Regions from separate parts of the Undibacterium sp. Ji83W genome, predicted to be linked through region 1. Evidence: predicted binding sites of a transcription regulator. Region 1 holds the regulator's gene; each other region holds the start of a gene.
The links. Region 1 encodes sigma-54, which starts transcription at its own class of promoters, with help from an activator protein. Its sites were predicted from a motif close to TGGCANGNAANCTGCTTT; they were not measured.
Positions count from the first base shown of each region.

Region 2: a site for sigma-54 is predicted at 1,706-1,723, ahead of adh (aldehyde dehydrogenase). Genes of this name have one in related genera too.
Region 3: a site for sigma-54 is predicted at 3,347-3,364, ahead of urtA (urea ABC transporter substrate-binding protein). Genes of this name have one in related genera too.
Region 4: a site for sigma-54 is predicted at 1,780-1,797, ahead of prpB (methylisocitrate lyase). Genes of this name have one in related genera too.

Region 1 covers NZ_JBMPOZ010000034.1:32,867-37,805, reverse strand. Annotated here, with positions in the region: gene hpf (ribosome hibernation-promoting factor, HPF/YfiA family) at 259-606, opposite strand; gene ACO0LD_RS30175 (RNA polymerase factor sigma-54) at 714-2,204, opposite strand; gene lptB (LPS export ABC transporter ATP-binding protein) at 2,216-2,971, opposite strand; gene lptA (lipopolysaccharide transport periplasmic protein LptA) at 2,973-3,542, opposite strand; gene lptC (LPS export ABC transporter periplasmic protein LptC) at 3,557-4,201, opposite strand; gene ACO0LD_RS30155 (KdsC family phosphatase) at 4,198-4,731, opposite strand; gene ACO0LD_RS30150 (KpsF/GutQ family sugar-phosphate isomerase) at 4,731-4,939, opposite strand, start outside.
Region 2 covers NZ_JBMPOZ010000003.1:36,571-41,509, reverse strand. Annotated here, with positions in the region: gene adh (aldehyde dehydrogenase) at 128-1,648, opposite strand; gene ACO0LD_RS06955 (Tex family protein) at 1,942-4,290, opposite strand; gene ACO0LD_RS06950 (hypothetical protein) at 4,565-4,939, opposite strand, start outside.
Region 3 covers NZ_JBMPOZ010000002.1:518,131-523,069, reverse strand. Annotated here, with positions in the region: gene ACO0LD_RS06480 (EAL domain-containing protein) at 1-1,391, opposite strand, end outside; gene ACO0LD_RS06475 (ATP-binding protein) at 1,471-2,793, opposite strand; gene urtA (urea ABC transporter substrate-binding protein) at 3,423-4,676, shown strand; gene urtB (urea ABC transporter permease subunit UrtB) at 4,775-4,939, shown strand, end outside.
Region 4 covers NZ_JBMPOZ010000001.1:397,122-402,060, forward strand. Annotated here, with positions in the region: gene prpC (bifunctional 2-methylcitrate synthase/citrate synthase) at 1-763, opposite strand, end outside; gene prpB (methylisocitrate lyase) at 849-1,739, opposite strand; gene prpR (propionate catabolism operon regulatory protein PrpR) at 1,958-3,571, shown strand; gene ACO0LD_RS01850 (response regulator transcription factor) at 3,688-4,047, shown strand; gene ACO0LD_RS01855 (chemotaxis protein CheX) at 4,050-4,661, shown strand; gene ACO0LD_RS01860 (diguanylate cyclase) at 4,673-4,939, shown strand, end outside.

The sequences.
Region 1 (4,939 bases):
TAACAAATAACACGGCATGCAACGAACGCCACTGGATTCCAGCTAACAGCACGCTGGAATGACGATAATAAAAATGCCGTGAATCAACTAACTCGCAGCTTGTTAAGCAGCGTATGTGACAAACGACAATAAAAGTAAATTATTTATTTTAAATGTCAGAAACTAGACCTACAAGAAACCATTCACCCAACAAAAAGGACGCCTTCTAGCGTCCTTGTTTTGGATGTCCACAACCCTGTTCGGGTAAGGACTGGGGTCTTATGAAGCCGAGGCCGGATCAGGTATGTGCTTGATGGCGTCGTGCTGATGGTCTTGCATTTTATCTTTATGCTTGATGACCTGGCGATCAAGTTTGTCTACCAGTGCATCGATTGCTGCATACAGATCATGCGCCAGACTTTCAACGTGGATATCTTTACCGCTGATATGCAAATTAATGTCGGCTTTGTGTCGTTTTTCCTTTTCCCGGAGCTTGTCCACCGTCAGGATGACGGCGATATCAATGACCTGGTCGAAATGCCGCCTGATACGTTCTAGTTTGGTATGTACATATTCACGAATTGCAGGAGTTACTTCGACGTGGTGTCCACTGATGGTGAGATTCATACTGTGCTCCTATAGTGATGTTACTTGCTTTAACAATAAGCGCATGGCATTTATTTGCCTTGAGCTAAATCATATATAGCAATTCAAACCGTGATTACAAGGACTGCTTACAAAGATTTACGCAAACTGACTGGGGGGATTTTCAGGGCTTCACGGTATTTGGCAACTGTCCGTCGGGCAATTACCATGCCCTGTTCACCCAGCATGTCTGCAATTTTGCTATCAGAGAGTGGGCTTTTCTGGTCTTCTGCTCCTATCAACTGCTTGATGAGTGCACGTATCGCGGTGGAAGATGCTTCACCCCCTGTTTCCGTCGCGACATGGCTGCCGAAAAAGTACTTCAACTCAAACATGCCATGTGGGGTCAACATGTATTTTTGAGTTGTAACACGTGAGATAGTGCTCTCGTGTAATCCTAGTGTATCAGCAATTTCGCGCAAAACAAGGGGGCGCATGGCAACAGCACCATGCGTGAAAAAATTGCGTTGCCTTTCGACTATCGCTTGTGCAACGCGCAATATGGTCTCGAAGCGTTGCCGCATGTTCTTGATGAGCCAGCGCGCTTCCTGTAGCTGTGCGCCCATGCCTGCTTCGCCGCGGTTTTGTTTCATGATGTTGGCATACATGCTGCTTACCCGCAGCCTGGGCATGACGTCCTGATTCAGCATGACTTGCCAGCCATTGCCCGATTTTCTGACGATGACATCTGGCACCACATAGTCAGATTCATCGGCAGCAAAAGCGATGCCGGGCCTGGGTTTGCACATGCGGATGACAGTTTGTGCATCGCGCAAATCTTCATCATCACAGTCGAGGATTTTCTTGAGTTTGGTGAAATCTCTTTGCGCAAATAAAGTCAGTTGCGTTTCAACAATTTGCAACGCCAGCCTGCGCGTGACAAAAGCGATCTTGGGCAAGCGCCTGATTTGCAATGCCAGGCACTCTGAGGGGCTGCGTGCGCCGACACCAGCCGGGTCAAAGCTTTGCAGCATGTTCAGGGCAAAAGCCAGCTCTTCTGGTTCTACACAAAGTTCCAGTGGCAAACTGGCATGTATTTCATCCAGTGTTTCAGTCAGGTAACCATTGCTGTCCAGCGCATCTATCATCAGCTCGACCAGGGCGCGGTCACGTGGTTCGCGCAGGTTCAGGCGCATCTGTTCCAGCAAGTGTTCACGCAGGGTGACATGGGCTGCGCCCAGTTGCGGGCGGCCATCTTCATCATCGCCTGATTTGCTGCCATGCTGCACGTCATCAAAGCCCCAGTCTTCTTCACTGGAGGTAGTGCTGTCATTGCTGATGACGGTTTCAGCATCAGCCGCCACTGGTTCAGCAGCCCTGTCACTGTCTTCTCTTGCTGCGGGTGCTTCCATGCCGGCATCGGCAGAAGTGCTGCTGGTATTGATGGCACCGTCGGCCAGCAGGCGCACGGCGTGGTCGAGCGGATCATCGACGCGTTCCAGCATGGGATTGTCAGTCAGCAGCGTCTCCAGCTCCTGATGCAATTCCAAAGTCGATAACTGCAATAATCGTATTGATTGCTGCAATTGCGGCGTCAAGGCCAGATGTTGTGAGGTACGTAGTTGCAGGCTTTGTTTCATGATGATTCCCGTCACATCCGGAAATGTTCTCCGAGATAAACGCGACGTACAGATTCATTTTGTATGATGTCGTCAGGCTTGCCACTGGCAAGTACCGCGCCTTGATTAATGATGTAAGCGTGATCACAGATACCCAGGGTCTCGCGCACATTATGGTCCGTGATCAACACGCCTATGCCGCGTTCCTTGAGGAAGCGCACAATGCGCTGGATCTCGATCACGGCAATCGGGTCAACACCAGCAAAGGGTTCATCCAGCAACACAAAGCGGGGGTTGGTGGCCAGAGCGCGGGCAATCTCTACCCGGCGGCGTTCGCCACCTGAAAGTGACAGCGCCTGGCTCTCGCGTATTTTTTCTATCTGCAAATCTGCCAGCAGAGCATTGAGCCTTTGCTCAATTTTCTTGGCACCAAGATATTTGCCTTCGCTGTCTTTTTGCAATTCGAGTACGGCGCGGATATTGTCTTCCACCGTCAGCTTGCGAAATACCGAAGCTTCTTGCGGCAGATAAGACAAACCCAGTACCGCCCGCTCATGGATAGGCAGTTGTGAAATATTCACATCATCAATCGTGATATCCCCGGCGTCGGAAGGTACCAGTCCAACGATCATGTAAAACGAGGTGGTCTTGCCTGCGCCATTCGGCCCCAGCAAACCCACTACTTCACCGCTTTTCAGTAGCAGGGAAACATCGCGCACCACCTGGCGCGCGCCATAGCGCTTTTGCAGGCCCTTGACGAGCAAGGTGCTGCTGGACTGTACTGTCATCTTAATTAGCCTGTTTTTCTGGTTTTGGTTGCAAGATGATTTTCAGGCTGCCAGAACCATCCACATGCTGGCCACTGGTCGAGTTGGTGCCGATGAAAAAGTCATTCTTGCTATCGTAAGACAGGTATTCGCCTTCTTGTTCCTGGGTGACACGCTTGCCTTCCAGGTAGCGCACCTTGGCCTTGGAAATGAATTTGACGATTTCTGTACTTTGATTGTATTCGGCACGGTCAGCTTCGCCATCTACCCACAGATCAGGGCCGCCATCACGTTTTTGGCGGAAGCTGACCTTGCGGTTACTGCCGCCAGTCAGGACGACAAACTGATCGCCATTCGGGCCTTCGGTGACGACGGCATTTTCTGCCTTGACGTTCAGTGTACCGCGCACCAGCGAGACACCCTTGGACAGTCTGCGCACACTGGTCTTGCCATCACTCTCGCCATAACCGGCTTCGATGATGGTCTCTTTATTACTGTCGGCCTTTTCTGCATGGGCAGAAACACAGGCCAGGCTCAGGCAGGCCAGGCTAAATAAGCGGGCGACGCTGAATGGTGTATTGATCATACGCATATTCGCTTTCTTGATTATTTGCTGTCTGCTTTGGGAGCTGCTTCACGCTTCTTGAGTTGAATGTGAACCTTGCTCAGCATCGACAGATGTTGGGTAGAATTATTGGCAATCATGCCAGTCGCCGTGGATACCGCTTTGCCGGTCGTGATCAATATTGGCTTGTCGGTTTTCACGATATCATCATCCGGCAGTAGCAAGAGATAATCTGATTCCACGCGCACGAATTGTGAGCTCAGGCCCTCTGGCCTTTCCATGCTGACATGATCATGAAGGTGAACTTCATCATGCTCGCGCCTGGGTGTGACCAGCGATGATTTTTGTGACACCACGGCCAGGTCAGCACGCAGGTGCAGGGGCGGCCTGTCCTGGTCAAAGCTGTTGATTTGCGGGTGCTTGATTTCTATATTGTCAGTACGCGGCAAATGCACCAGGCTGTCGCCGGTGATGTGGTAATTGGCTTTGCCATTATTCGACAGGCGTATGAAATTGAATTTCTCTACATAATAATCAGGCGCTGACCTGGCCGAGCTGCGGTTTTGCTCGTCGTTGGCATTACGGCGTATGACCTCCATGACCCAGATAGTACCCAGGGTCAGGACACCCAGCAGGATCACGGCCAGCCAGATGCGGAAGCGGTCTATGGTCATGTGGGATTTCATGTCAGATATGCTTGCAAAGCCTGTTCATATTTACCCTGGGCACGCAGGATGAAGTCGCAGACTTCGCGCGCGGCACCCTGGCCGCCAGTGGCTTTGGTAATGTATAGCACGCGTTGTTGGACTTCGGCATGGGCATTCGGTACGCTGGCAGCAAAGCCAACTCTTGTCAGTATTGGCAAATCAATCACATCGTCACCGATAAAGCCGCAGTCTTGCGCAGGGATATCAAGCTTCGCCAGCAGTTCAAGGAATGCGCTTTTCTTGTCATGGACGCCCTGGCTGACATGGCTGATGCCAAGGTCAGCCGCACGCTTGCTGACGATGGCCGATTGCCGCGCACTGATGATGGCCGTGATGATGCCTGCCTGTTGCAAGAGTTTGATACCTTGCCCATCGAGCACGTTAAAACACTTCATCGTTTCACCTTCGGGGCCAAAATACAGGCTGCCGTCGGTCAAAATACCGTCTACATCAAAGATCATGAGCCGGACTTTGCTGGCTCGTTCTACAGAATCTACAGAATTATTCATCAAATCACCTTGGCCCTGGTCAGGTCATGTATATGCAAGGCACCCACCAGTTTGCCGCTGTCGTCAGCGACCAGCAACTGGTTGATGCGGTAAGTTTCCATGACTTCGACGGCTTCGACGGCCAATTGTTCCGGACGTATGCGGCGCGGGCTGTGGTTCATGACATCGGCAATGCGCAACTGGGTAAAATCACGCGTGCCATCCATCA
Region 2 (4,939 bases), on a different contig from region 1:
ATTTTAAAATTTGTCTCTGTGTCTCTACTTTTATGGAGACACAGAGATAAGATTGTGTTTTGACCTTCTCTTGCTCTTCTCTGTGTCTCTGTGCCTCTGTGTTGAGAGGTCTTGAATTTAATGATTACTAAAAGAACCCCATCGCATTCGGGTTATAGCTCACCAGCAGGTTTTTAGTCTGTTGATAATGATCCAGCATCATCTTGTGGTTTTCACGTCCTATGCCGGATTGTTTATAACCGCCAAATGCAGCATGCGCCGGATACAGGTGGTAGCAATTAGTCCAGACGCGGCCAGCTTCGATGGCGCGGCCAACGCGGAAGGCGCGGGAACCGTCGCGTGTCCACAAACCTGCACCCAGGCCATACAGGGTATCGTTGGCGATAGAGATCGCGTCTTCTTCATCCTTGAAGGTCGTGACGGACACTACCGGGCCAAAGATTTCTTCCTGGAAGATGCGCATCTTGTTGTGGCCCTGGAAGATGGTCGGTTTGACGTAGTAACCCTTGGCTAGATCGCCATCCAGCATATTTCTTTCGCCGCCTATCAAGAGTTGCGCGCCTTCCTGTTTGCCTATGTCCAGGTAAGACAGGATTTTTTCCAGTTGTTCCTGTGAAGCCTGCGCACCTATCATGGTGGCGCTGTCGAGCGGGTTGCCCTGCTTGATGGCGGCAACACGTTTGATGGCCCTGGCCATGAACTGGTCATAGATGGATTCCTGTATCAATACGCGTGAAGGGCAGGTGCAGACTTCACCCTGGTTCAGCGCAAACATGGCAAAGCCTTCCAGGCATTTGTCGAAGAAGGCATCATCTTTTTCCATGACATCGGCAAAGAAGATATTCGGCGATTTGCCACCCAGTTCCAGAGTTACAGGAATCAGGTTTTGCGAAGCATATTGCATGATCAAGCGGCCAGTCCCAGTCTCACCGGTAAAGGCAATCTTGGCGATGCGTTTGCTTGATGCCAGTGGCTTGCCTGCCTCCAGGCCAAAGCCATTGACGACATTGAAGACTCCGGGTGGTAACAGGTCCTTGATCAAATCAACCAATACCATGATGGAGGCCGGTGTCTGTTCTGCCGGTTTCATGACGATGCAATTGCCTGCGGCCAGGGCAGGTGCCATTTTCCACACTGCCATCAGGATAGGGAAGTTCCATGGAATGATCTGGCCAACGACGCCTAGCGGTTCATGAAAGTGATAGGCATAAGTCTGGTCATCGATCTGTGAAACCGAGCCTTCCTGCGCACGTATGCAACCGGCAAAGTAACGGAAGTGGTCTATCGCCAGCGGAATATCTGCCGCCATGGTTTCGCGTATGGGTTTGCCATTGTCTATAGTCTCTGCGGTCGCGAGCAGGCTCAGATTGGCTTCCATGCGATCAGCGATCTTGTTGAGAATGTTGGCGCGCTCGGCTGGCGAAGTTTTACCCCAGGCCACTTTTGCAGCATGGGCAGCATCAAGTGCCAGTTCCACATCTTCAGCCGTTGAGCGCGCCACTTCGCAAAATGCCTGGCCGATGACAGGGCTGATGTTCTCGAAATATTCACCCTTGACCGGTGCCACAAATTTACCGCCTATGAAATTATCGTAGCGTTTGGCGAAAGGATTGCTGATACCGAGTTTGCTGATGTCTGCCATGTTCATGATGGTGGTCTCCGTTGTTTATTAGATGGTGCGCATAAGCTGCGACACGGGGATAACAACGCAAACGGCGTGCCATGCTGGAAATGTTTTCCTGAAAGAAAAACACAGCAGGTGCAGACTGGAGATAGGAAGGGTACAGAGGGGAATTTACTGCTGGTACTGGTGATGGACTTGCTGGGAAGAGGTATATAGAAAATCCGGGTGTAACATTATTTCGCAACTCTGATCAGACTGTCACAATTTGGGACAGTCTGATCATTGAGTTTATTGCTTGCTTATTGCTTAGTTACTACTTACCCACGCAATTTCGCAAACGCCGCTGCCATTGCATTACCAGCAGGTGCTGGTGCCTGGGCTTGTGAGCGGTGTTGATTGAGGCGCTTGGCGTCATTACGGTCACCGCGTTGTTCAGGCTTGCTGCCTGCCACAGATGCAGCATCTGTCAAACGCATGGTCAGGGCGATACGCTGGCGTTTGACATCGACTTCCAGCACTTTCACTTTGACGACTTGCCCGGCTTTAACAACTGTATGCGGGTCTTTGACGAAAGTATTCGACAAGGCAGAGATATGTACCAGGCCATCCTGATGCACACCGATATCAACGAAAGCACCAAAGGCAGCCACGTTGGTGACCACGCCTTCCAGGATCATGTCAGGGCGCAAATCCTTGATTTCTTCTACGCCGTCCTTGAAGGTGGCGGTAGTGAATTCTGGACGTGGGTCACGGCCTGGTTTTTCCAGTTCACCGATGATGTCGGTGATAGTCGGTACACCAAATTTTTCATCGGCGTATTTGGCTGGATTCAAAGACTTCAGCAAACCAGCATCACCGATGACGCCCTTCACGTCCTTCTTGATATCCGCCAGGATTTTTTCTACCAGAGGATAAGATTCAGGATGGACTGCAGAAGCATCGAGCGGGTTGCTGCCGTTCATGATGCGCAAGAAACCGGCTGCCTGCTCGAAGGTCTTGTCACCCAGGCGCGGTACAGAGCGCAAGTCGGAACGTGAATTAAACATGCCCTTGGCATCGCGGAAATTGACGATGCTTTGCGCCACGCTGGACGACAGGCCAGACACGCGTGCCAGCAAAGGGGCAGAAGCGGTATTCACATCGACACCAACCGCATTCACGCAATCTTCAACCACTGCATCGAGTGAGCGCGCCAGTTGTGACTGGCTAACATCATGCTGGTACTGGCCTACGCCGATAGACTTGGGATCAATCTTCACCAGCTCAGCCAGTGGGTCTTGCAGGCGGCGTGCAATCGATACCGCACCACGGATGGACACATCCAGGTCAGGCAATTCTTTGGATGCAAATTCAGAAGCGGAATAGACAGATGCGCCAGCTTCAGAGACCACGATCTTGGTCAGCTTGAGCTCGGGTTTGAGCTTGATCAAATCGCCTGCCAGCTTGTCGGTTTCACGCGAAGCCGTGCCATTGCCGATAGAGATCAGCGATACATTATGTTTAGCCGCCAGTTGCGCCAATACATGCAGGGAACCATCCCAGTCATTGCGTGGCTGATGCGGGTAGATAGTCGCATATTCAACGACCTTGCCCGTCGCATCAACAATCGCCACCTTGACGCCGGTACGCAGGCCAGGATCAAGACCCATGGTGGCGCGTGGGCCAGCAGGTGCTGCCAGCAGCAGGGCTTTCAGGTTGCGGGCAAATACATTGATGGCTTCGACTTCTGCGGTTTCGCGCAGCTTGCCCATCAGCTCAGTATCGAGATGCATGAAGACCTTGACGCGCCAGGCCCAGCGCACTGTATCCACCAGCCATTTATCGGCTGGGCGGTCTTTCTGGCTCACGCCAAAGCGGGCAGCGATGCGGCTTTCGCATGGGTTCAGCGGTGCATCCCATTTTGGTTTTTCTTCTTCGCTATCCAGGCGCAGGCTGACTGTCAGCATTTCTTCACGGCGGCCACGGAACAGGGCCAGGGCGCGGTGAGAAGGGATGGTGCCCAGGGTTTCTGAATAGTCGAAATAATCGGCGAATTTTTCACCAGCTTCTTCTTTGCCAGCAACGACCTTGGATTCCACGATGCCGTGGTCATTCAGGTATTCACGCAGAGCCTGCAATAGGGTCGCATCCTCGGCAAAGCGTTCCATCAGGATCTGACGCGCACCATCAAGGGCGGCTTTGACGTCCGCAACGCCGGGGTTGTCGCCATTGTCGGTGGTGAAGGCCGGTTTCAGGTAACTGGCGGCTTCAGTATCCGGGTTCAGCATGGGGTCGGCCAGCAAGGCATCTGCCAGAGGCAGCAAACCAGCTTCAACGGCGATCTGGGCCTTGGTGCGGCGCTTGGGTTTGTATGGCAGGTACAAGTCTTCGAGACGGGTCTTGTCTTCGGCGTGGGTGATGGCGTCCAGCAGTACTGGCGTCATCTTGCCCTGTTCTTCTATCGAGGCAATGATGGCAGTGCGGCGGTCTTCCAGTTCGCGCAGGTAGCGCAGGCGCTCTTCCAGCAGGCGCAACTGGATATCATCCAGGCCACCGGTCACTTCTTTACGGTAACGGGCGATAAACGGGACCGTTGCACCTTCGTCCAGCAAGGCAACAGCAGCAGCAACCTGAACCGGCTTGGCAACCAGTTCTACGGCAAGTCTTTGTTCAATCGAAGGCAACATAAATCCAGAATCCAGACATAAAAAAAGCAATCAAGGCGCAGATGATACGCAATTTGTGACTTTGCGCCAGTCTTGACAGCGGGTGCAGACTAGGCTTAGAGCCAGGTATTTATTATTTAAGCTTTCATTTCTACCAATGCCCGAATTACCTCCTTCAGGCTGGTTCATGAAGCAGAAATGACAAAACTGCCCCTGGATATATAGCAAAAGGGGCAGAAAAGGGGAAGTTTAGCAGGCTGGCTTTAACGAAACTTATATATCAATAAGTACCCGCTCAATAAGCACCTGACCAGACATCCGCGCTTGCTACCTGTGGTGCAGGGGCTGCAGTTGCCACCAGCTCTGCAGGAGCAGGGACGGTGGCAGCCAATCCTGTGACACCATCGGCAGTCAGCACAAAGGCATGCGACTCATAAGTCTTGATATTCATGGCTGAACCAACGATCCAGCCTTTGTCGTTGATATCGGTAGCATTGGCAAGTGTCCATCCAGCGTCGCGCTGGGATTTGTCAAGGAACTGATTCAAATCTATGGGGGCACTGTCAGGTGTATTCCAGAGCAGGGCATGGAATTGGCCATCGGCAGTAATTTCAGAACCGACGATCTGGTTCTTGTTATTGATTGCACTTGTATAAGAAAAAGATCCAGC
Region 3 (4,939 bases), on a different contig from region 1:
ACCACCATGTCTTCGTCATCGACTGCAATGATGGGCAAGGGCACATATTGCAAAACTTCACGTATGATGCTCAAACTCAGCTCATCACGACTGATTTGTTTTTGTTTTTGTTCCAGCATTTCAGCCAGTTGCTTGTTGGCGCTGATCAGTTCCTGATTTGTTGTTTGAACTTGCAAAGTCAGACGCCGATTTTCATCTTCCATTTCTTTATAGTGAAATGCTTCCCGTATATTCGCACGTATTTGCTCATCGTCCCAAGGCTTGGTCAGGAATTTATAGATAGCACCTTCATTGATGGCATCTGTGATGTACTGTAGTTCGGTATAACCAGACAAGATGATGCGAACTGTATCAGGATATTTTTTTTTCGCATTTCGTAAAAAATCTACTCCCGTCATTATTGGCATTCTCTGGTCGGAAATGATGACATCGACCCTGTTTTTTTCAAGAATCTCTAGACCTTCATGGCCGCTGCCAGCTGTCAGTATGCGGTATTCATCTCTGCGTAACAGACGTTTGAGGGCACTCAGTATATTAGGTTCGTCATCTACTAGAAGCAGGGTGCGATCAGGTTTTCCCAAGCGCAGTAAATGCTTGTCCAGAACTGGTTTCTCTTGCAGGAAAAGTTGCATTTGCTCAGAGTCCAGGGGTTTTGCGAAGAAATGCCCCTGTATCTGGTCGCACATATTATCGCTCAGGAATTTGCATTGGGCCTCAGTCTCGACTCCTTCGGCAATGACTTTGATACCCAGACTGTGCGCCATGGAAATAACAGCTCTGGTAATGGATGCATCGTCTAGATTGTGCGGTAACTCCTGAACAAAAGACCGATCGATCTTGACATAGTCGAACGGATAATGTTTGAGATAACTCAGGGCTGAATAACCAGTACCGAAGTCATCCAGTGATAAAGTAAATCCTTGTTTTTTGAAGTCGCTGAAGACTTTATCTATACTGTCGCTACGATACATCAGTATTTGTTCCGTTATTTCCAGTGATACTTTATCTGGCGTGACAGCCATACTTTCCAGAATTCCAGAGAGACGGTTGTTAAAGTCGCTGCTTTGCAATTGTATGGGCGAGATATTAATGGCAACACAGGGGGGATTCAGACCTGTCAAATTCCAGTGGACGATATCTTTGCAAACCTGCTTGATAATCCATTCACCCAGACGCACGATGAGATCAGATTTCTCGGCGGCCGGAATAAGTACTGCAGGTGGGATCTTGCCATGGATGGGATGCTGCCAGCGCAACAATGCTTCTGCTCCAACCACATGTCCTGTCTGCAAATCGACTGTAGGTTGATAGTGCAAATGCAATGCATTGGTATCAATGGCGACATTGAGTTCAGCTTCTATATCGATACTGTCTTGTTCTATCGTATTCATGGCGATAGCCCTGTCTGTTCTTCAATATGATTTCAATATGCTGTATGCGATTCTGCCGGCTGACTAATAGAGAGCAGTATCATGACTCAGTCGATGTATTTGTCTGATGCAAAGGTAACCAGACGGTGAAGCAAGTCCCTTTCCCCATGACGCTTTGTACGTCTATGCGTCCGCCATGCTTTTTGATGATGCCGTAGGAAAGTGATAAACCCAGGCCAGTGCCACTACCTACGGGTTTAGTCGTAAAAAAAGGTTCGAAGATGCGATTCAGGTTTTCTTGCGGGATGCCAGAGCCGGTATCCAATACCTTGATCCATGCCATGTCTTTCTCGCATCCAGTGCTGATTTTGATCATGCCGTTTTCTTTGATGGCATGTGAGGCATTCACCAGCAAGTTCATGACTACCTGATTGACCTGGGAAATAATGCATTTCACCAATGGTACCTGGCCATATTCCTTGACGACATTGGCTTTGTATTTGATCTCGTTTTTGACGATGTTGAGGGTGCTGTCTATTCCCTGGTGCAAATCGGCTTCCTGCCAGTCTGTTTCACCGACATGAGAAAAATCCTTCAAAGACTGCACGATATCTTTCACGCGTTTGAGCCCATCCATGGACTCACGCACCAGATCCTGTATGTCTTCCTTTAAAAATTCCAGATCCGCCTTTTCTTTTAGTTCATCCATTTTGCTGACGGCAGTTGGTGGGGACTGTTGCTGTATCAAATCTTCATACTGATTGATGACTTCAAATAATTTTTCTACATAGTTTTGCAAACTGCCGATATTTGAATTGATAAAACCTATGGGGTTATTGATTTCGTGTGCAATACCAGCGGCCAGTTGGCCGACCGAAGCCATTTTTTCTGATTGCAATAGCTGCTCGTGGGCTTCTTGCAGTTTTTTGATCAAAAGATGTTGCTCTTCACCTTTCTTGAACAAGGCTGCTTCCATCTCCTTGCGTTTGGTGATGTCAGTCAAGGAACCCACAACTTCAACAGGATTACCATCTTTGTCACGTATCAACCTCAACATGTCATGCATCCAGACATACTGGCCGCTACGGCTCATGAAGCGGTATTCATAGGTTCTTTCACCCTCGGTAAACAGTTTGGCAATGCTGGAGAAAATCTCGGGTACATCACTAGGATGTATATGCTCAAACCAGAAATTGGGGTCCGCGACCATTTCGTCAGGATGATAGCCAAGTACATGCAAGGCGTTGTTGCTGACGAAAGTCATTTTGAAATCGCCCGTGGGCACACTGCTGTAGATGATAGCTGGGGTATTGTCTATCAGGTATTGAAGCCTGGCATCCGTGGAGATACCTACTACCGAAGCGGGCAGAGGGGCAGCATTAGCTGCGGGTAGAACGCTGAATTCATCAAATTGATTCACCATGACCACCATTAGGAAACAATCAATAAAAATATTGCTTTTTTTAAAATTCCCTTATGTCTACATATTAGAGCAACAAGTATATAAAGTGCTATTTTTTTCAAACAGGTTTTATATGTTTTAGCTCTGCTTCGTATCAATATCCCGAGAATTGCATATTTTTTACTAAGGATTCATAAATTAAATCCAATAAAACATCGGCTTAGGTCAGATTAAAGAAAATTGCGTTTTTGATGAATTGTTGCTTTTCGATATGCTTTTAAAGGCATTTTGCTTTTTTATTCAGACTGCAAGTAAGACTACATAACAGGTGGCGGTCTTATTTTTCGCACAATTTCAGCGCGCAGATGCACCGAAAAGTGGAGTTGGCATATTTAAAAGATCGTTTCGCATCATTTTCGCCAATTTTTTCTAATGTTTTCCTCAGCTCTGTGCACTGGAATAGTTAGCAAGTTTTCTTGTTCCTGACTTGTTTGACTTCGTGCGCATCTACCTCTGCCGGATTTGTAACTATTTAATTATTGGAATTCGTGCTTGGTTTTTTGTTTTTATCAGCTGGCACGTTATCTGCTACTCCACTTGGTGGAAGTTCGGTTTTTCTTTCCATGACCTCACCACTATCAGGAGAAAACATGTCACGTCGTACTGTTTTGAAAGCAACTGCTGTCGCCGCAATGACCCTGGCCGCTTCTGGCTGGCTTACGCAGGCACGGGCCGCCGATACCATCAAAGTCGGCATTCTGCATTCCCTGTCTGGCACTATGGCAATCTCGGAGACATCGCTCAAAGATGTGGCCCTGATGACGATAGATGAAATCAATGCCAAAGGTGGTGTCATGGGCAAAAAACTGGAAGCGGTGATCGTTGATCCTGCTTCTAACTGGCCATTGTTTGCCGAAAAAGCCCGCCAACTGGTATCGCAAGATAAAGTATCCGTGGTGTTTGGTTGCTGGACTTCGGTATCGCGTAAATCCGTATTGCCCGTCTTCAAAGAACTCAATAGCCTGCTGTTTTACCCGGTTCAATATGAGGGTGAAGAGCTGGAGAAGAATGTTTTCTACACAGGTGCTGCGCCTAACCAGCAAGCTATTCCTGCCACAGAATACCTGATGTCGAAAGAGGGTGGTGGTGCCAAGCGTTTTGTCTTGCTGGGTACTGACTATGTGTATCCACGCACCACCAACAAAATCCTGCGCGCCTTCCTGCATAGCAAGGGAGTCAAGGATACTGACATTGATGAAGTCTACACCCCATTCGGCCACTCTGATTACCAGACCATTGTTGCCAATATCAAGAAATTTGCTGCGGGTGGCAAGACTGCGGTTATCTCCACCATCAATGGTGACTCCAATGTTCCATTCTATAAAGAACTCGGCAACGCTGGCCTGAAGGCAACGGATGTGCCTGTCGTCGCATTCTCAGTCGGTGAAGAAGAATTGCGTGGTGTCGATACCAAGCCATTGGTGGGTCATCTGGCAGCCTGGAATTACTTCCAGTCTGTGAAAAACCCGGTGAATACCGAATTCATCAAGAAATGGAAAGACTATGCAGTTGCCAAAAAACTGCCTAATGCCGCAACAGTGGTGACCAATGATCCTATGGAAGCGACTTATGTAGGCATGTATATGTGGAAGCAGGCAGTTGAAAAAGCCAAGTCCACAGATACCGACAAAGTCATTGCTGCCATGGGCGGGCAAACTTTCAAGGCACCTTCCGGTTTTGAATTGACGATGGACAAAACCAATCATCACCTGCACAAGCCAGTCATGATAGGCGAGATCAAGGCGGATGGTCAGTTCAGCGTCGTCTATAAAACCAAGACACCTATCCGCGCGCAACCATGGAGCCCTTTCATTCCGGGCAATGAAGGCAAGCAGAAGCTGTAATTCAATAAGTGTTTAAGGATTGACGCAGACCACTCAGGGCTTTCACATCGATTGCCCTGGGTACTGTTCCTGATTTCCCATCCCTGACCTGGTTGCTTATGATATTTCGTAAAATCTGCACGAGCTTGGTCTTGCTCGTGTTCAGTCTGACAGCGCACGCTGCTATTGATGGCAAGCTCTTGCAGGCGTTGGCGGGTGAGGATCCTGATGCGCGTATTACCGCAGTCAATTCCATAGCAGCCCTGGGTAATGAAGAGGCGGCA
Region 4 (4,939 bases), on a different contig from region 1:
GCTTCTTGATATCCGCTTCTGCTTCATCAGGATTGTCGTAACGCTTCTGGATTTCAAATGCGACTTCATTTGCGCCACCATGTTTAGGGCCGCGCAAGGCACCGATCGCGCCGGTGATGGCTGAGTACATGTCAGAACCCGTGCCAGCGATGACGCGGCCAGTAAAGGTGGACGCATTGAACTCATGCTCTGCATACAGTATCAGCGATGTATGCATGGCTTTTTCCCACGATGCGATTGGCTTTTTACCGTGCAGCAGGTGCAGGAAATGACCACCTATGGAATCATCATCGGTTTCAGTTTCTATGCGTTTGCCATTGTGGCTATAGTGGTACCAGTACAGCAGCATGGAACCCAGCGAAGCCATCAGGCGGTCAGCGATATCACGCGCGCCCGGGTGATTGTGATCATCTTTTTCTGGCAAGACACAACCCAGTGTGGATACACCAGTACGCATGACATCCATAGGATGGGACGATGCTGGCAAGCATTCCAGCGCTGCCTTGACATTCGCTGGCAAGCCACGCAAAGCTTTCAACTTGGTCTTGTAACCGTTCAATTCTGCGACGGTAGGCAATTTGCCGTGCACCAGCAAATGGGCAATTTCTTCAAACTCGCAGGCATCAGCCACGTCCAGGATATCGTAGCCACGGTAATGCAGGTCATTACCAGTTTTGCCTACGGTGCACAGGGCAGTATTGCCAGCAGTGACGCCAGACAGGGCAACCGATTTCTTTGGTTTGAAAGGAACTGCTTCAGTCATGATTATTTCTCCATTGATACATTAAAAGTGCTATTCCCACCTGCTGGCTTGATGCAGCACAAAGGCGGGAAAGTATATTTATTTTTTATTTGGATTTTTGCTGCGCAAACAATGCATCCAGCTTTTGTTCAAAGTCGTGGTAATTGATGCGCTCATACAATTCCATGCGGGTTTGCATGGTATCAACGACATTCTTTTGCGTGCCGTCGCGACGTATCGCGCCATAGACGTTTTCTGCTGCCTTGTTCATGGCACGGAAAGCGGACAATGGATACAAGACCAGACCTACATCCACCGCAGCCAGTTCTTCGACCGAGAACAAAGGGGTCGCACCAAATTCAGTGATATTTGCCAGGATAGGTACTTTGACTGCATTGGCGAATTGCTTGTACATCGCCAGTTCAGTGATCGCTTCCGGGAAGATCATGTCTGCGCCAGCTTCCACGCAAGCCAGGGCACGGTCTATCGCTGCTTCCAGTCCTTCAACTGCCAGCGCATCAGTACGTGCCATGATGACAAAGTTGTCGTCAGTACGGGCATCGACTGCAGCTTTCACGCGATCTACCATTTCCTGCTTGCTGACGATTTCCTTGCCGGGGCGATGACCGCAACGCTTGGCACCAACCTGATCTTCAATATGAATGGCAGCAGCGCCAAACTTGATCATGGATTTGACAGTACGTGCCACATTGAAGGCAGAAGAACCAAAGCCGGTATCAATATCCACCAGCAAAGGCAGGTCGCAAACATCAGTAATGCGGCGTACATCGGTCAGCACGTCATCGAGATTGGAAATACCCAGGTCAGGCAAACCCAGGGAACCAGCTGCGACGCCGCCACCAGACAGGTAGATCGCCTTGAAACCGGCACGTTTTGCCAGCAAGGCGTGATTGGCATTGATTGCACCGACGACTTGCAGAGGGGATTCTTCCTGCATCGCCTTGCGGAAGGCGGCACCTGCGGAGTATGTACTCATGTGTATGCTTTCAGGTTAATGAACAGATTCTGGGATGCACATTGCAAACGGCGTGCCAGCGTGAGCATGACAAAGACATTTCCTTATCATCCTCATATAAATCAAACACTTATTTTCTTTGAGAGCAGGATAAAGCCTGTGCATTGTTTCAATTTTGTTTCATAATGCTGTTTCATATTGAAAATTGAAACATCCATTCAAGCAAAAATGAAACAATTATGAAACACCCACCAACAATTCGTGATAATCAGGACAAGCCCGTCATCTGGACGGTGTCGATATCACGCCTGTTCGACATGTTCCGTGACATCATGGTTGAATATGATGTCAGCGCCGACATAGAACCCATACACATGGGTTTTGAAGAGGCCGCGCAATACCTGAAAGAGCGCCTGCAAACCGAAAGATGCGATGCCGTTATCGCGGCGGGTTCTAACGGTGCTTATCTCAAGAACCGCTTGCCAGTCCCTGTCGTCATCGCCAAGGCCAGTGGCTTTGATGTCATGCAGGCATTGGCCAGGGCGCGCAAGGTGTCACCCGCCATCGGCCTGATCAATTACCAGGAAACCATGCCGGAACTGGCCGACTTCAAAACCACTTTCGGCTTCCCGCTGGAGCAGCGCACCTATGTCACCGAAGAAGATGCCCGTGCCCAGATCAGTGAACTCAAGGCTGGCGGCATCAAGGTCATTGTCGGTGCCGGCCTGATTACCGACCTGGCTGAAGAAGCTGGCCTGACAGGCATTTTCATGTATTCCGCCACATCGATACGACAAGCCTTTGACGATGCCCTGGAAATCGCCCGTCTGACACGACTGGAATCGGCCAGGGGACGGCACCACTCTGCCGCAGAATCTTTGCGTGCCAAACATGGGCTGAACGATTTACGGGGTGACTCTGCCCTCATGCAGGCTACCCGCAAGTCCATCGCCTTGTTTGCCCGCTCTCCGGCGACTGTGTTGTTACAAGGTGAAACAGGCACAGGCAAGGAACTCGCGGCCCAGGCCTTGCACAGGGAAAGTACGCGCGCACGCCAACCCTTCGTTGCCGTGAATTGTGGCGCCATTGCCGAAAGCCTGCTGGAATCTGAATTATTTGGCTATGAAGAAGGCGCATTCACCGGCTCCAAACGGGGTGGTCATGCAGGCTTGTTTGAAATCGCTCATAGAGGAACGGTATTCCTGGATGAAATCGGTGAAATGCCATTGAGTTTGCAAACCCGTTTATTGCGTGTACTGGAAGAACGGGAGATCAACCGCGTGGGCAGCATGCGCCCGATACCTGTAGACGTACGCATCATCAGCGCTACCCATTGCAACCTGGAAAGTCGGGTAAAAGAAGGAAAGTTTCGTGCTGACCTGTATTTCCGTCTGGCCGTACTGCGCCTGCATCTGCCCGCATTACGCGACCGTCCCGACGACTTGCTACCTCTGACAGAATGGTGTCTCAAGCACGCCTTGGCTGCCATGGGTATCAGGCCACACGCCAATCTGCATGCTGAAATAGGCAGTTGCAGCACCCTGCTGCAAGATTATGACTGGCCGGGAAATGTAAGAGAATTACGCAATCTCATGGAACGCCTCGCTCTGTTTTTGGCAGCCGAACCCCTGCAAGCCCTGACCCCTGGCTTCGTCGCGAAAATCCTGCCTGAACTGGGCCAGCATCAATACGCCTTGAATACGGTCAATGCAGGCAATACAGTCAACAATATGCCCGCCCTTGAGTCTCTGGAACTCGTCATGGAAAGATTCAATCACAACCGCGAAGCGGCTGCGGACTATCTGGGCATCAGCAGAACGACTTTATGGCGACGCCTGAAGCAAAAAGCGTAATCATTTGAAACATTAATTGATCATCTGAACCACGAATTTTGTGTCTCACTAAGGTAGAATGAATTTACGCTGCCACTCACACTCTTTGGGGGCATTTATCTTGCATAAAATATATTATGAAAAAACTACTTATTGTTGACGATAGTAAAGTTTCTCGCATGGTGATCCGTGCGCACGTCAAAGCAGTGCATCCAGACTGGGAATTTTTTGAAGCTGGCAATGGCGAAGAAGCCATCAAGTCAGTCATAGAGAACAAACCAGACTTTTGCACCATGGACATCAATATGCCAGGCATATTGGGAACTGATGCTGCTGAGCAAATCTTGCAACAACATCCAGAACTACGCATCGCCATTTTTTCGGCGAATGTGCAGGACACCATGCAAAACAGGGCCACTTCCATAGGCACCATCTTCGTGGCTAAACCGGTTACTGAGAAATCCATCACTATCGTCCTCAATTATTTCGCGAGCTGAAAATGAATTCCCTGACCGAACTTCATCTCGATGCATTAAGCGAGGTATTCAATGTCGGCGCTGGCAGGGCTGCGGCCAGCCTCAGCGACATTGTCGGTGAAGAAGTTCGCCTTTCTGTTCCATCAGTTGAAATCCGCAAGTCCTCAGAGATTGATGTCTCGTCCATGGGTTTGCAAAATGATCGCTTTGGTGCGGTACATCAAACCTTCAGCGGCTCTTTTGAAGCAGAAGCTATTTTGCTGTTCACTGAAGAACACGCCCTGAAAATCGTACGCGACATGATGGGCTCGCAAATCAGCCTGGAAGATCTGGCCGAGTTTGAGCAGGAGGCCATGTGCGAACTGGGTAACATCATCCTCAATGCCTGTCTGTCGGCCATGGCAGATATGTTGAACATACCGCTGAATTGCTCTTTGCCGGATTACTCCGTGGCCAGTACGGAAGAAATCTTCCGCCGCGTCAGCAATGATCTTCAGCAGCCTTATGTCCTGCTGCTGCATATCGACCTCGCAATTGAGAGCAGGCATTCTGAAGGGCATTTGATTTTCTTGCTGAGTTCTACCTCTTTGACAGATTTGGTGACACAGCTTGATCGTTTTCTGGGAGCTGTTTAATGGCACAGTTGATGCCCCTTTCTACCTTCCGTGTGGACGAGATATTAAATACCATCAGCCTGGGGCTGATAGTGCTTGATACCAACCAGACCATACTCTTATGGAACGGCTGGGTAGAAAGATATAGCGGCATCCCTGCCAGCCAGGCAGTAGGCAAACAAATTTCCGAAGCTTTTGAAGAGTTACCCAGCCGTGCCATCCTGAGTGCGATTACCAATACCCTGAGCTATGGCTTGCCTGTGGTCTTGTCCAATGCCCTGCACCGTTCACCCCTGCCC